One region of the Stenotrophomonas tuberculopleuritidis genome, then DNA from elsewhere that is predicted to be linked to it. Evidence: predicted binding sites of a transcription regulator. Region 1 holds the regulator's gene; the other holds the start of a gene.
What was found. The regulator FliA, encoded in region 1, starts transcription of late flagellar genes. The targets are predictions, from matches to a motif close to TAAAGTTTNNCNNNCNNNGGCCGATAA.
Positions count from the first base shown of each region.

Region 1 (7,296 bases):
CGGTGCACGAGGCCAACAGCGGCACCGACCTGGACCAGCTGCTGGAACGCCTGAAGGACTACAAGCTGGTGCTGATCGACACCGCCGGCCTCGGCCCGCGCGACCGCGCGCTGGCTGCCCAGCTGCAGTGGCTGCGCGCGGCCCGCCAGGTCCGCACCCTGCTGGTACTGCCGGCCAACACCAGCTTCGGCGACATGGACGAGGTGGTGCGCCGCTTCGGCGCGGCCAACCTGCAGGGCCTGGTGCTGAGCAAGCTGGACGAGACCGGCCGCTTCGGCAACGCCCTGTCGGTGGCGGTGGACCACAAGCTGCCGATCACCTGGGTGACCGACGGCCAGGACGTCCCGGACGACCTGCACCGCGCCAGTGCAGCCAATCTTGTACTTCGCCTTGAAGATTTGCGCCGCGCGGCCGATATGCCCTGCAACCCGGAGTTGAACCATGCCGTCGCGTGAGTACGCCAAGCTGACCACCACCTTCCCGCTGTCGGCCACCCGCAGCGAGCCGCTGGGCCCTGTGCGCACGATCGCCGTGACCGGCGGCAAGGGCGGCGTGGGCAAGACCAACGTGTCGGCCAACCTGGCCGTGGCGCTGGCCGGCATGGGCAAGCGCACGCTGCTGCTCGACGCCGACCTGGGCCTGGCCAACATCGATGTGATCCTGGGCCTGAACCCCACCAACACCCTGGCCGACCTGGTCGCCGGACGCTGCAGCCTGGACGATGTGATCATCGAGGGCCCCAACGGCGTGCTGGTGGTGCCGGCCGCGTCCGGTCGCCGGCACATGGCCGAACTGGCCCCGGCCGAGCACGTCGGCCTGGTCAACGTGTTCTCCGAACTGGAACGCGAGCTGGACATCATGGTGGTGGACACCGCCGCCGGCATCAATGACGGCGTGCTGACCTTCTGCCAGGCCGCGCAGGACACCGTGGTGGTGGTCTGCGACGAGCCGGCCTCGATCACCGACGCCTACGCGCTGATCAAGGTGCTGTCGCGCGAACGCGGCGTGGACCGCATCCAGGTGGTGGCCAACATGGTGCGCGACCCCAACGAAGGGCGCGTGCTGTATGAGAAGCTGACCCGCGTCTGCGAGAAGTTCCTGGCCGATGTCTCGCTGAACTACCTGGGCTGCGTGCCGCAGGATGACTGGCTGCGCCTGTCGGTGCAGCGCCAGCAGCCGGTGGTGAAGGCCTACCCGTCCAGCCCGGCCGCGCTGGCGATCACCGAGATCGCCCGCCGCACCGCCCGCTGGCAGGCCCCGACCGAACCCCGTGGTGGCGTCGAGTTCTTCCTCGAACGCATTCTCAAGCAGCGTGGGGTGGCCGCATGAAAGGCGCCGCCCAGTACAGGGAAGTCCAGCGCTCGGCGGCGAACGAGGTCATCGCCCAGCATTCGGACCTGGTGCGGCGCATCGCCCACCACCTGGCCGCACGACTGCCGGCCAGTGTCGAGGTGGACGATCTGATCCAGGCCGGCATGATGGGCCTGATCGAAGCCTCGCGCAGTTACGACGCCGACCAGGGCGCCTCGTTCGAGACCTATGCGTCGATCCGCATCCGCGGTTCGATGATCGACGAGATCCGCCGTGGCGACTGGGTGCCGCGTTCGGTGCACCGTCGCGCCCGCGATGCGGCAGCGACCATCCGCCGGCTGGAGCAGAGCACCGGGCGCGCCGCCAGCGCGACCGAGGTGGCCGCAGCCATGGACATGCCGCTGCCGGAGTACCTGCGGCTGATGGAGGATGCCTCGCGCGGCCAGGTACTGAGCCTGGAATCGCGCATCGAAGACCAGGGCGAGCTGGATACCGTCGCCCAGGGCGGCCCGACCCCGCAGCAGGTGCTGGAGCGCGGCGAGTTCGGTCGCGAGCTGGGCAAGGCCATCGGCCACCTGCCCGAGCGCGAGCAGCTGGTGCTGTCGCTCTATTACGAGCAGGAACTGAACCTGAAGGAGATCGGTGCCGTGCTCGGGGTGAGCGAATCGCGGGTCTGCCAGATCCACGGCCAGGCAGTGCTGCGCCTGCGTGGCCGGTTGAAGATTTTCGAGGCCGCCGATGCCGGCCTTGAACAATGAACATGCTCGAGATGGCCGACGCCGGGCTCGAGAGCTGAACAACAAAGGAACTCTGCTTTGAACAAGAACATGCGCATCCTGATCGTCGACGATTTCTCGACCATGCGTCGTATCGTCAAGAACCTGCTGGGCGATCTGGGCTTCACCAACACCGCCGAAGCCGAGGACGGGCATGCCGCGCTGTCGTTGCTGCAGAGCCAGCCGTTCGACTTCGTGGTCACCGACTGGAACATGCCGGTGATGACCGGCATCGAACTGCTCAAGGCGATCCGTGCCGATGCCAAGCTGAAGACCCTGCCGGTGCTGATGGTCACCGCCGAAGCCAAGCGCGAGCAGATCATCGAAGCCGCGCAGAACGGCGTGAACGGCTACATCATCAAGCCGTTCACCGCGCAGACCCTGGAAGAAAAGCTGGGCAAGATCTTCGAACGCCTGGCGGCCAGCGCCTGATGGATACCACGGTCGACAAGAATGCCCTCGCCCAGCGCCTGCAGGAAGCCCTGGACGCGCTGGAATCCGGCGACGAAGCGGCCTGGCGCCAGCGCATCGACGGTCTGGTGGCGGCACGCACCCAGCCGATGATGAGCGGCCTTTCGCGGCTGGCGCGCGAACTGGGCCAGGCCCTGGGCGAGCTGCCGACCGTGCCCGACGAAGCCGGCGAACTGGACGACGCCTGCGCACGGCTGGATCACGTGGTGGCAATGACCGAACAGGCCACCCATCGCACCCTGGACCTGGCCGAGGAATGCCGCAGCCTGACCGAGCAGCTGCGCGCCGATGGCCTGCAGCCGGGCCAGGATGCACAGCTTGAGCGCATCCGCCACAACCTCACCGAGATCGCCCTGACCCAGAGCTACCAGGACCTGACCGGGCAGATCATCCGCCGCGTGGTGGGCATTGTCCGCCGCGTGCACGAAGGTTTCGGCGCGCTCGGGCTGCCGCCGGAACAGCATCGCACCGCCCCGGAACTGGCCGGGCCGGCACTGAAGGGACTGGACCGCCACGCGGTCTCGCAGAACGACGCCGACGACCTGTTGTCGGATCTGGGGCTGTAACCATGGGCGCGGTAGCCGACGACATCACTGCCGATTTCATCATCGAGGCACAGGAAATCCTGGATCGCCTCGGCGAACAGCTGGTGTCGCTGGAACAGGCACCGCAGGACAACGAACAGCTCAACGCGGTCTTCCGCGGATACCACACGCTGAAGGGCGGCGCGGGCTTCCTCGGCATCACCGCGATGGTCGAACTGTGCCACGCCGCCGAAGAGGCGCTGGGCGCCGCGCGCGCCGGCCAGGCCGTGCTGCAGGCCCATCATTTCGATGCGGCCCAGCAATCGCTGGATTACCTGCAGTCGATGCTCGATGCGGTGTCCTCCGGCAGCGAACCGGGCTACGCCCCGCCGGAACTGGTCGCCCAGTTCGACGTGCAGGGCGGCGCCGCGGCGGCGCCAGCGGTGGCGCCGGCAGCGGCCGGCACCGGCGACCTGATCACCGACGACGAATTCGAGGCCCTGCTCGACCAGTTGCATGGCGGCAAGGCGCCGACCACGGTGGCGCCGGCGGCGAAGAAGGCCGACGACATGATCAGCGAGGACGAGTTCGAAGCCCTGCTCGACCAGCTTCACGGCGGCGCCGCCCCGGGCGCCAGCGCGGTTCCTGCGCCGGCGCCGGTCGCAGCGGCGCCGCGACCTGCAGCGCCGGCGGCAGCGGCCGCGCGGCCGGCGGCCAACAAGCCGGTTGCCGAAGCCGAGCACACCGTGCGCGTGGACACCAAGCGCCTGGATGCCATCGTCAACCTGATCGGCGAGCTGGTGCTGTCCCGCAACCGCCTGAAGACCCTGCGCACGCGCCTGCGCGACGAAGAGCTGGATCGTGCGGTGTCCACCCTGGACATCGCCACCGCACGGCTGCAGTCGGCGGTGATGCGGACCCGCATGCAACCGGTCGGCAAGGTGTTCTCGCGGTTCCCGAAGGTGGCCCGCGACGTTGCGCGGTCGCTCAAGAAGGAAGTGGACCTGGAGCTGATCGGTGCCGAGACCGAGCTCGACCGCAATCTGGTCGAAGCGCTGGCCGACCCGCTGGTGCACCTGGTACGCAACGCGATCGACCATGGCGTGGAAATGCCCGACCTGCGCGAGGCGCAGGGCAAGCCGCGGATGGGCCACGTGCGCCTGTCGGCGCAGCAGGAAGGCGACTATGTCAGCATCGAAGTACAGGATGACGGCGCCGGCATCGATCCGGAAAAGCTGCGCGCGAAGGCGCGCGAGAAGGGCCTGATCGATCCGGAAGCGGCCGCCCGCCTGAGCAGCGAGGAATGCCTGCACCTGGTGTTCCTGCCGGGCTTCTCGACCAAGGCGCAGGTCACCGACATCTCCGGCCGTGGCGTCGGCATGGACGTGGTGCAGTCGCGCATCCGCGAGCTGAGCGGCCAGATCCAGATCCAGTCCGAACTGGGCCGCGGCAGCCGCTTCCTGATCCGCGTGCCGCTGACCCTGGCGATCCTGCCCACCCTGCTGGTGCAGGCCGGCGAGGATGTCTACGCGCTGCCGCTGGCGCGCGTGATGGAAGTGCTGCACGCGCCGCGCACCTCGCTGGGCTGGTTCGACGGCCGTGCCGTGCTGGACCGCCGCTCGCACACCCTGCCGCTGGTGGACCTGCGGCAATGGCTGGATGTGACGCCCGCCGCCTCGTCGCTGCTGACCATCGTGGTGCTGCAGGCCGGTGAAGCGCGTTTCGGCCTGGTCGTGGACCAGGTGCGCGGCCGCGAGGAAGTGGTCATCAAGCCGCTGCCGAAGGCGCTGCGCGGCCTGCGCGGCTACGCCGGCGCCACCCTGATCGGCGACGGCCGCATGGCGCTGATCCTCGATGTGGACGGGCTGAGATGAATCCCGCCGGGCATGGCCCGGCGCTGCCTGGCGTTGCCCTTGCCGGCGACCCGAAAACTGTGACCACCGTCTGTACGCGATCTACCGGTGTCTCAAGTCCCATTCATACACGCCGATACCGGACCCATGGATAGACTCAGCCTCATTGGACTTTTCCTCGCCCTGGCCTCGCTGGTCGGTGGCAGCATCCTCAAGGGCGCCGGCCTGGCCTCGCTGTGGTCGCCTGCTGCGTTCGTGATCGTCATCGTCGGCACCATCGCCGCCATCCTGCTGCACACGGCCCCGGCGGTGTTCAAGCATGCCTTCAGGATCGTGCGCTGGGTCGTGCGCCCGCCGCACAGCGACCGCCGCGAGCTGATCCAGCAGATCGTGGAATGGAGCAACATCGCCCGCCGCCAGGGCCTGCTGGGCCTGGAAGCACAGGTGGAGGCGCAGCAGGACCCGTTCCTGCGCAAGGGGCTGCAGCTGCTGGTCGATGGCGTGGAGCCCGAATCGATCCGGCACATGCTGGAAATCGAGCTGAGCAGCCAGGAACACCAGGACCAGGCCGGGGCCAAGGTGTTCGAGGCGATGGGCATCTACGCGCCCACGCTGGGCATCATCGGCGCCGTGCTCGGCCTGATCGCGGTGATGAAGAACCTGGCCGACCCGAGCAAGCTCGGCCACGGCATCGCCGCGGCGTTCACCGCCACCATCTATGGCATCGCCTCGGCCAATCTGCTGTTCCTGCCGATCTCGGCAAAGCTCAAGAGCGTGATCTCGCACAACAGCCGCGACCGCGAGATGGTCATCGAAGGCCTGATCTCGATCGCCCAGGGCGAGAACCCGCGCAACATCGAAACCAACCTCTCCGGTTTCCTGCACTGACATGGCCCGCCGCAAGCACCACGAAGAGCACGCCAATCACGAGGCATGGGCCATCCCCTATGCCGACCTGATGACGTTGCTGCTCGCCTTCTTCGTGGTCATGTACGCGATTTCCTCGGTCAACGAAGGCAAGTACCGGATCATGGCCGACGCCCTCACCGATGCCTTCGGGGGGGCACCGCGCACCATCAACCCGGTGCAGGTGGGCAACAAGCAGGTGCAGGGCGGCGGATGGGACAGCCCGTCGGTGATCAAGTCCGGCACCAAGATTGGCCCCTCGGCACCGGCGCCATCGCACGATCCCACGCTGCTGCCGTCGATGGCCTCGCAGATGCGCATGCCGGTGTCGGTGCACAACCAGGAACAGATCGCGCGTGCCGAGCGCCAGCTCAACAGCATCGCCGACCGCCTGACCGCCGCGCTGGCACCGCTGATCGATCGCGGCATGATCAGCGTGCGCCGCACCGAGCTGTGGATCGAGGTGGAGATCAACAGCGACATCCTGTTCCCGACCGGTTCGGCCGCGCTGGACGTACACGCGCGGCAGACCCTGGCCAGCCTGGCCGGGGTGCTGCGCGACGTGCCCAACAGCGTGCGCGTGGAAGGCCACACCGACAACGTCCCGATCGCCACCGCGACGTTCCCGTCCAACTGGGAACTGTCGGCCGGGCGCGCCGCCAGCGTGGTGCACCTGTTCGCCGACCAGGGCCTGCAGCCGTCACGGCTGGCGATGGTCGGCTACGGCCAGTTCCGCCCGCGCGAAGAGAACGACAGCGCGCAGGGCCGCAACCGCAACCGGCGGGTGATGGTGATCATCCTGGCCGACACCAGCCACGCAGTCGATCCCCTGGGCGAGCGCCTGAACGCCGCCACCGGCGCTGCCGGCTCCGCCCCCGCACAGCCGGCCGCAACGCCGGCTGCCGGTCCCGCTTCCCCCATCGCACCGGTGCAGTTGCCGCCGGTGCCGGCTGGCAGCCGCGTCGGCGCCGCCGTTCCCCCTGCAATGAAGGAGTAATCCGATGCGCATCTGGGCAGTCGCCAACCAGAAGGGCGGAGTCGGCAAGACCACCACCACCCTCGCCCTCGGTCGCGGCTTGGCCGCGCTCGGCCACCGCGTGCTGCTGATCGACCTCGACCCGCACGCCTCGCTGACCCGCGCCTTCGGCGTGCCGATCGAGCCGCCGCCCAGCGGCGTGCTGGAGCTGTTCGGCGCGCCGCCGGCCGATCTCTCCACGCTCAGCCACGCCAGCCGCATCGGCGGGCTGGACTACGTGTGCGCGCAGTCCGCGCTGGCCACGCTGGAACGGCGCAGCGCCAACCAGCCGGGTCTCGGCCTGGCCCTGCAGAACGCCCTGACCCGCCACCAGGACCGGCACGACTACATCCTGCTGGACTGTGCACCGACCCTGGGCCTGTTGATGATCAACGCGCTGGCCGCTGCCGACCGCCTGATCATCCCGACCCAGGCCGAGC
Region 1 covers NZ_CP130831.1:2,267,957-2,275,252, reverse strand. Annotated here, with positions in the region: gene flhF (flagellar biosynthesis GTPase FlhF) at 1-455, shown strand, start outside; gene Q5Z10_RS10730 (MinD/ParA family ATP-binding protein) at 442-1,329, shown strand; gene Q5Z10_RS10725 (RNA polymerase sigma factor FliA) at 1,326-2,069, shown strand; gene cheY (chemotaxis response regulator CheY) at 2,127-2,519, shown strand; gene Q5Z10_RS10715 (protein phosphatase CheZ) at 2,519-3,124, shown strand; gene Q5Z10_RS10710 (chemotaxis protein CheA) at 3,127-4,956, shown strand; gene Q5Z10_RS10705 (flagellar motor protein) at 5,083-5,823, shown strand; gene motD (flagellar motor protein MotD) at 5,825-6,838, shown strand; gene Q5Z10_RS10695 (ParA family protein) at 6,843-7,296, shown strand, end outside.

Region 2 (7,296 bases), 540 kb from region 1:
CTTGACCAGCAGCACGCCCGACTGCATCGCCAGCGGCAACTGATCGGCGGTCATGCCCGTGGCCAGCACGAACGGCACCTTGCGCGCACCGAGCGCCGCCGCAACCGGCTCGCTGGTTTCATTGCGGGCCAAGCGATAGTCCAGCAGGGCAACGTCCGGCGTCGTCTGTTCGAGCAGGCGCAGCGCCTCGGCGACCGACGCCGCCAGCCCCACGACCCGGGCACCGGAGTGCACCAGCTGCATCTGCAGCAGCGCCGCGCTCATCTCGTCGTTTTCAACTACCAGCACCCGCAGGTCCTGCAACGCTGACATCGGCTTTCGCTCCCGCGCCTGTTAAGCCCTTCCAGTATAGCCAGCGCCAGGCTGATACCGACAGCGCCCCTACCCGCCGCAGGCAGCCTGGGCCTCTATCAACGCCGTGCAGCGTCGGGTACACTAGCCCGCTGCTGCCGGTGTGGCGGAATGGTATACGCAGCTGACTCAAAATCAGCCGGGGGCAACCCCATGAAGGTTCGAGTCCTTTCACCGGCACCATCGATCAAGGCCAGGTCCCCGACCTGGCCTTTGTCGTTTTCACGCTGGCCTTGGCGCAACCGATGCCATCGCCACTGGCCAGCCCGGCCGGCGCGCGTTCCCCGGGCTGCTACACCACCCGCAACGCCGGCGCGTGACTGCCGGAGCCGTGCCCTGCCCCGGCCCCGGCCTGCACGCGGAATCCGGCGACGGTCCGCAGCAGCTCCGAGGACTGTTCCTCCATGCTGCGGGCCGCGGCCGACGCTTCCTCCACCAGCGCGGCATTCTGCTGCGTCCCCTGGTCGATCAGGTCCACGGCCTGGTTCATCTGCTGGATGTCATCGCTCTGCTGCTGGGCCGCGGTGCTGATCTCGGTCACCAGGTCGCTGACGCGGCGCACATCGACCACGATCTCGTCCATGGTCCGGCCAGCGCTTTCGACCTGCGCGGTACCCGCCCCGACATTGGCCACCGACGCGTCGATCAGCTGCTTGATTTCCTTGGCCGCGCCGGCCGAGCGCTGCGACAGTTCGCGGATCTCGGTGGCGACCACGGCAAAGCCACGCCCGTGCTCACCGGCGCGTGCGGCTTCCACCGCCGCGTTCAACGCCAGGATGTTGGTCTGGAAGGCGATGCCATCGATCACGCCGATGATGTCGACGATGCGCCGCGAGGAGGCATTGATCACCGCCATCGTGGCGACCACTTCGTGCACCACCTGGCCACCGCGCGCGGCCACCTCGGCAGCTCCCCCCGCCAGTTGACTGGCCTGGCGCGCATTGGTCGCGGTGCGCTGCACGGTCTCGGCCAGCCCCTTCATCGACACGGCGGTCTCTTCCAGTGAAGCGGCCTGCTGCTCGGTACGCTGCGACAGGTCGCTGTTGCCCTGGGCAATCTCGGTCGCTCCCACCGCAATCGTGTCGGCGGCGAACTTGATCTGGCCGATGATGCCGGCCATCGCTTCGACCAGTGCGTTGACCCCGCCACACAGCTCGGCGATCGGCCCGCTCTTGTCGGTCATCGCGATGCGGTGGGTCAGGTCGCCCTCCTTCGCCGCCGCCACCACTTCGCGGGTCTGCGCCACCGCCTGCTGCATGGCCTGGCTTGCATGCACCTGTGCGGTGATGTCGGTGGCGTACTTGACCACCTTGAACGGCCGTCCATTGGCGTCCAGGATCGGGTTGTACGAGGCCTGGATCCACACCTCGCGGCCCGCTTTGCCCAGCCGCCGATACTGGCCGGCGTCGTACTCGCCGCGGCCAAGCTTTTCCCAGAACTGCCGATACCCCGCACTGCTCCGGTACTCGGGCTCCACGAACAGCGAATGATGCTGACCACGCACCTCGTCCAGCGTGTACCCGGTGACGGCGAGGAAGTTGGCATTGGCGGCGAGGATGCGCCCGTCCATGCTGAATTCGATCACCGCCTGCGACTTGTCGATGGCAGCCAGCTGGCCGGCCGACTCCGCAGCCTGCTGCCTCTGCGCGGTGATGTCGGTGGCGAACTTGACGACCTTGTAGGGCCGTCCCTGCGGGTCCAGCACCGGGTTGTAGGACGCCTGGATCCAGATCTCGCGGCCGCCCTTGCCGAACCGGCGGTACTGCCCGGCATCGAATTCACCCCGGCCCAGCCGCGCCCAGAACTCGCGGTAGTCGGCGCTGCGCGCCTGCTCGGGATCGACGAACAGCGAATGGTGCTTGCCCTGGATCTCATCCAGGCGATATCCCAGCGCCTGCAGGAAATTGTCGTTGGCCTGCAGGATGGTGCCATCCAGGGCGAATTCGATGACCGCCTGCACGCGGTGCAGGGCGGCGACCTGCGCCTCCAGCTCGGCATGGCGGCGGGTGTCGGCGGCCAGCGCCACCGCACTGCGCGGCGAGCCCAGCGCGCCCAGCAGCGCGCGCCAGGGCGACCAACGGGTGAGCACGTCGGCCGGCGCCTGTGCGCCTGCCGTGAAGCCGGGAATAAGCATCGTCTGATCCTCGGTGTCCGGTAGTGGTTGCGACCCGACGGGCGGGATGCCCGGCGGCAACATCAATTGCCTGGACGTACAGACGCCCGGGGGCGGCGTCACTCGAGCGACTGGCAGGAAGCATTGAGGCAGCTGCGATCGTCATCCAACAGCGGCGGAGCACACAGCACGGGCCGCCCATCGGGGGCAGCCTCGAGGTCCGTCGGTGGTGCGGGTGCGGATCCTGATCAGCTATCGGCCTGCCTGGCGCCACCTTTAGCGCGGCGCCTCATCGGCGCCAGCGCCAACCCCGGCGGCCCGGTCCGGGTTGCCTGGCCGGGATGCAACAGGCACGCGGAAGGTTGCAATGACCAACGGGACATCCGTCGGCGCTCCCGGCGCTGCAGCATCCGACGCTGCAGCACAACCCCAACCCCAGGAGGCAGCATGCTTCGTCGCGCGGGCACCATCCTCATCCTCGGCCTGTTCAGCGCTGCGGCGCTGGCCAGTGACAGCGGATTCCGGCCCAGTTTCCAGCCTGACCAGTTGAAGGGCCCGCCCGCCGGCCGCGCCAACGAGGTGCTGGTGCTGGGAACGATGCATCTGTCGGGGCTGCCGGACACCTTCCAGCCAGCGCTGCTGGAACCCCTGCTGCAACGCCTGGCACGCTGGCGTCCTGAAGCGATCGCCACCGAGGACGTGTCCGGCGTGCAGTGCGACTTCATGCGCCGTCATCCGGCGCGCTATGCCGACAGCATTGCCTCGTACTGCTTCAACACCGATGCGGCCCGCGCAGCGACCGGCCTGGACGTCGCCGCCGCCAGCGTCGAAATGGAACGGTTGCTGGCCACCTGGCCGGCAGCGCCCACGGCCGCGCAGCGGCGCCATCTGGCGGCGGTGTTCCTCGCGGCCGGCGAGCGCGGCTCGGCGCAGGTGCAATGGCTGCGCCTGCCCGCCGATGCCCGCATCGCCGGTGACGGCCTGGATGAGGCACTGGTCGGCATCCTCGACAAGGGCCTGACCCGTCGCAATGAAACCACCCTGCTGGCCGCAGTGCTCGCCGCCCGCCTGGGCCTGGAACGGCTGTGGTCCGTCGACGACCACACCGCCGATTCACCTACCCCTGCGGAGGATGAGCAGGCGATCGCCGCCGTGATGAAGAAGGCCTGGGACAACCCCCATGCGAACGCGCGCCGGCACACGGACGAACAGCTGCTCGCCAGGCTCGGCGAGCCGGATGGGCTGATGGCCCTGTATCGGGACTACAACCGCCCGGACGTCGGGCTGCAGTCCTACCGGGCGGACTTCGGCGCAGCGCTGGTCGAGCCTTCGCAGAAGGCCTTCGGCCGCAACTACGTTGCCTACTGGGAAACCCGCAACCTGCGCATGGTTGCCAACATCCGCGACGTGCTGGGGCTGCGTCCGGGCACGCGCCTGCTTGCCATCGTCGGCGCTTCGCACAAGGGCTACTACGAGGCCTACCTCAACCAGATGCACGACGTGCAGCTGGTGGATGCCGAACAGGTACTGCGCTGACGCCGCTACCATGTGCGTTTCCGCAGCAGGGACCGTCATGCTCAAGGTGATCGCCGAGGACTTCATCCATCCTGACGCCGTGGACGCGGTGATGCCGCTGTACCGCGAGCTGGTGGCGCAGACCCGTCGCGAGCCGTTGTGCATCGCCTACGATCTGTTCGTCGACCAGAAGGATCCCGGCCACTTCATCTTCATCGAACACTGGCCGGACCGTGCGGCGCTGGATGCGCACTGTGCCACCGAGCACTTCCGTCGTCTGGTGCCGCTGATCGATGCACACCAGCGCAGGCCCGGCACGTTCCTGCTGATGGACCCGGCCGCGCTTTAGCGGCGCGGTGGCGATCTTGGCGGGTGCGGTCGGTGCTCCCGGGTGGCCTGCCGCCCGGCGCGCCACCGCATCACGCTGATGGCAACGATGCCGCCCAGCGTGGCCAGCAGCATCACCGTCACGCCCCACTGCAGCACCGGCAGCAGCGACTGCGCCTGCTGATCGGTACGCAGCTGCTCCCATCGCAGCCAGCCGCAGGCGGCCAGGCACCAGCCCACCGCAGCCGGCGCATAGGCGCGAATGGCTTCCGCATTCCAGTAGGTCATCGCATTCTCCTGTAGTGGGCACGGCCGCAGTATTCGCCGCCCCGCTCTCACAGGCTGAGATCAGCCGGTACCAACGTCGCTGCCGTCCGCGGCGGCGTCGCCGGGCAGCTCTCCGCTCTCGCCCTGCACCTGCACGTTGTTGCGGCCCATGGCTTTTGCCCGGTAGCACTGCGCGTCCGCGGCGGCGACGGCCTGGTCGACGCTCATGCCTGCAGCCAGTGCTGCGATGCCGATGCTCGCGCCGATCCGCAGACGGTGCTGGTCCCAGGGAATGGACAGGCTGGACAGGGTATGCAGCAGTTCTCCGCCGATGCGGGCCGCGCGCCGCGGCGTGCAGCCGGACAGGATCACCGCGAACTCGTCGCCACCGAGGCGCGCAACCACGTCCGAATCGCGCACGCCATGCCGCAGTACGCTGGCCACGGCCCACAGCACTGCGTCCCCGGCGAGGTGGCCCCAGGTGTCGTTGACCGGCTTGAACCGGTCCAGGTCGATGTACATCAGGGACGCCGCCTGGCCGGTACGTTCGACGCGGGTGATCGCCTGCTGCAGGTGCGCCTCGAAGCCACGGCGGTTGCTCAGCTCGGTCAGCGGATCCATTTCCGCCAGATGCCGCGCCTCGCGCTGGCGGGCACGCTGCTGGGTGTCATCGCGCAACACCCAGACCGCGCCGCGCACGTGCCCTTCATCATCGCGCAGCCATGCACGTGTGAGGTCCACCGGCACGGTCGCTGCGCCCATCCGCAGCAGCAGGTCCGCATGCAGGTCCACCGCGTTGCCGTCCGGGTCCAGCAGCACGTCCACATCCAGCTGCGACTGCGGCGCGTATTCGGTGGTCAGCGCCAGCACGTCCTGGACATGGTGACCCGCCAGCGACAGCGCGCCGTCGCCGGCAAGCAGGCGCACGGCAGCGGCGTTGGCATATTCGATACGGCCGTCAAGCGCGACACTGAGCACCAGGTCGGTCACCGCATCCAGGGTGATGCGGCTGCGCTGTTCGCTTTCATACAGGCGCTGCTCGCTGCTGCGCTGGGCGCTGACGTCCTGGATCTGTGACACGAAATGCAGCGGCTCGCCACACTCGTTGCGCACCAGCGACACCGACAGGCGCGCCCAGATGACGTTGCCGTCGCGGCCGATATAGCGCTTCTCCAGGTGGTAGTGACTGCGCCGGCCCGCCAGCAGGTCCTCCACCAGCGCCAGGTCGGTCTGCAGGTCGGCCGGGTGGGTCAGCCGCTGGAAGTCGACCTGCAGCAGTTCCTCGCGCGGGTAACCGAGAATGCGGCACAGGGCTTCATTGACGTCCAGCCAACGCCCTTCCAGCGACACCAGCGCCATGCCCAGTGCCGCCGAGGTGAACGCGCCCGCGAATTTCTCTGCGGACAACCGCGCTTCTGCACGGGCCTGCAGGATCTCGGTGATATCGATGGCCATGCCCACATAGCCGATGCGCTCGCCCTCGGTACCGTCCATGCGACTGATCGACAGGCGTACCTGGCGACGCTGCCCATCCTTGCGCAACAGCGTCCATTGCCGCGAATAGGTCTGCCCTTCGGCACGGGCACTGAGCGCTTCGAACACGTCGGGCAGCTGCCCATCGGCCGCAGCAAGCGGCTGCAGCCAGGCAGCCAGCTCGTCCGGATCGTGGAACGCATCGAGCCTGCGCACTCCAACCACTTCGGCTGCGCTGTAACCGAGCAGACGCTGCGCCCCGGTATTGAACAGCGTGATGATGCCGTCGTTGCCGGTGGCGATCACCGCCACTTCGTCGGACGCATCGACCACCGCCTGCAGGCGCTGCCGCATCTCCGCGGCATCCTGGCGCGCCTGCTGCAGCTCGGTGACATCGGCATGGGCGCCGGCCATCCACAGCGGCCGCCCCTGGCCATCCCATTCGAACACCCGGCCACGATCATGGATCCAGATCCAGCGGCCGTTCTTGTGGCGCATCCGCAGCAGGCACGCGTAGTTGTCGGAGCGGCCGTCGAAGTGCTCCTGCAGCGCCGCATCGGAGAGCGCCAGGTCGTCCGGATGCACCAGCGCGATGAAGGTCTTCTGGCAGATCGGCTCCAGTTCGTCCAGCCGGTAGCCGACGATTTCAGCCCAGCGGGCATTGACCCGCATCTGCCCGCTCTGGACATTCCATTCCCAGGTACCCGCCGCCGTTCCCTCGATGATCATCGCCAGCCGCCGACGCTCCTCGGCCAGTTCCTGCAGGCGGTGCTCCAGCAGCGGATCGTGCGCGGTGTCGTGGCCGGCCATCAGCGGTTCCCCCTGCGGGCACAGGGGGGCGCGGCCGGCGGCAAGCTGCCGCAACCGTGTCCGATCCGAGCGGATGGTGCTGGCGTCATGGCCTCCCCGGCGACAGCGGGGTGGCCCAGTGGCTCCCCCTTCCAGCGCAAGTGTGCGCATTGCCGGGGAACAACGACAAGTCCCCCCTTGCGGCGTGGCCGAAAGGGGGGAAGGCTGCCTCAGCTGCGCTTGGCGCGGGCGAAGGCTTCGGCCAGGGCGTTGTTGGCCGGCGGCGCGGACGTTGCCGGACGACCGCCGCTGCCCGGCCCCCGACCCTGCCCGCCGCGCCCCTGGCCCGGGGCGCCGCCGTCGCGGCGTGCACCCTGTGCCGGGCCGCGCTCCTCGCGGCCGCCCGGCCGGCTGGTGGCCTGGCCCGGGGTGTCGTCCAGCCGCCGGGTCAGGGCGATGCG
Region 2 covers NZ_CP130831.1:2,809,257-2,816,552, forward strand. Annotated here, with positions in the region: gene Q5Z10_RS13135 (response regulator) at 1-312, opposite strand, end outside; tRNA gene Q5Z10_RS13140 (tRNA-Leu) at 449-534, shown strand; gene Q5Z10_RS13145 (methyl-accepting chemotaxis protein) at 644-2,485, opposite strand; gene Q5Z10_RS13150 (DUF5694 domain-containing protein) at 2,912-4,000, shown strand; gene Q5Z10_RS13155 (putative quinol monooxygenase) at 4,038-4,328, shown strand; gene Q5Z10_RS13160 (hypothetical protein) at 4,325-4,594, opposite strand; gene Q5Z10_RS13165 (PAS domain S-box protein) at 4,655-6,856, opposite strand; gene Q5Z10_RS13170 (Tex family protein) at 7,066-7,296, opposite strand, start outside.
Region 2: a site for FliA is predicted at 2,717-2,743, ahead of Q5Z10_RS13145 (methyl-accepting chemotaxis protein). Genes of this name have one in related genera too.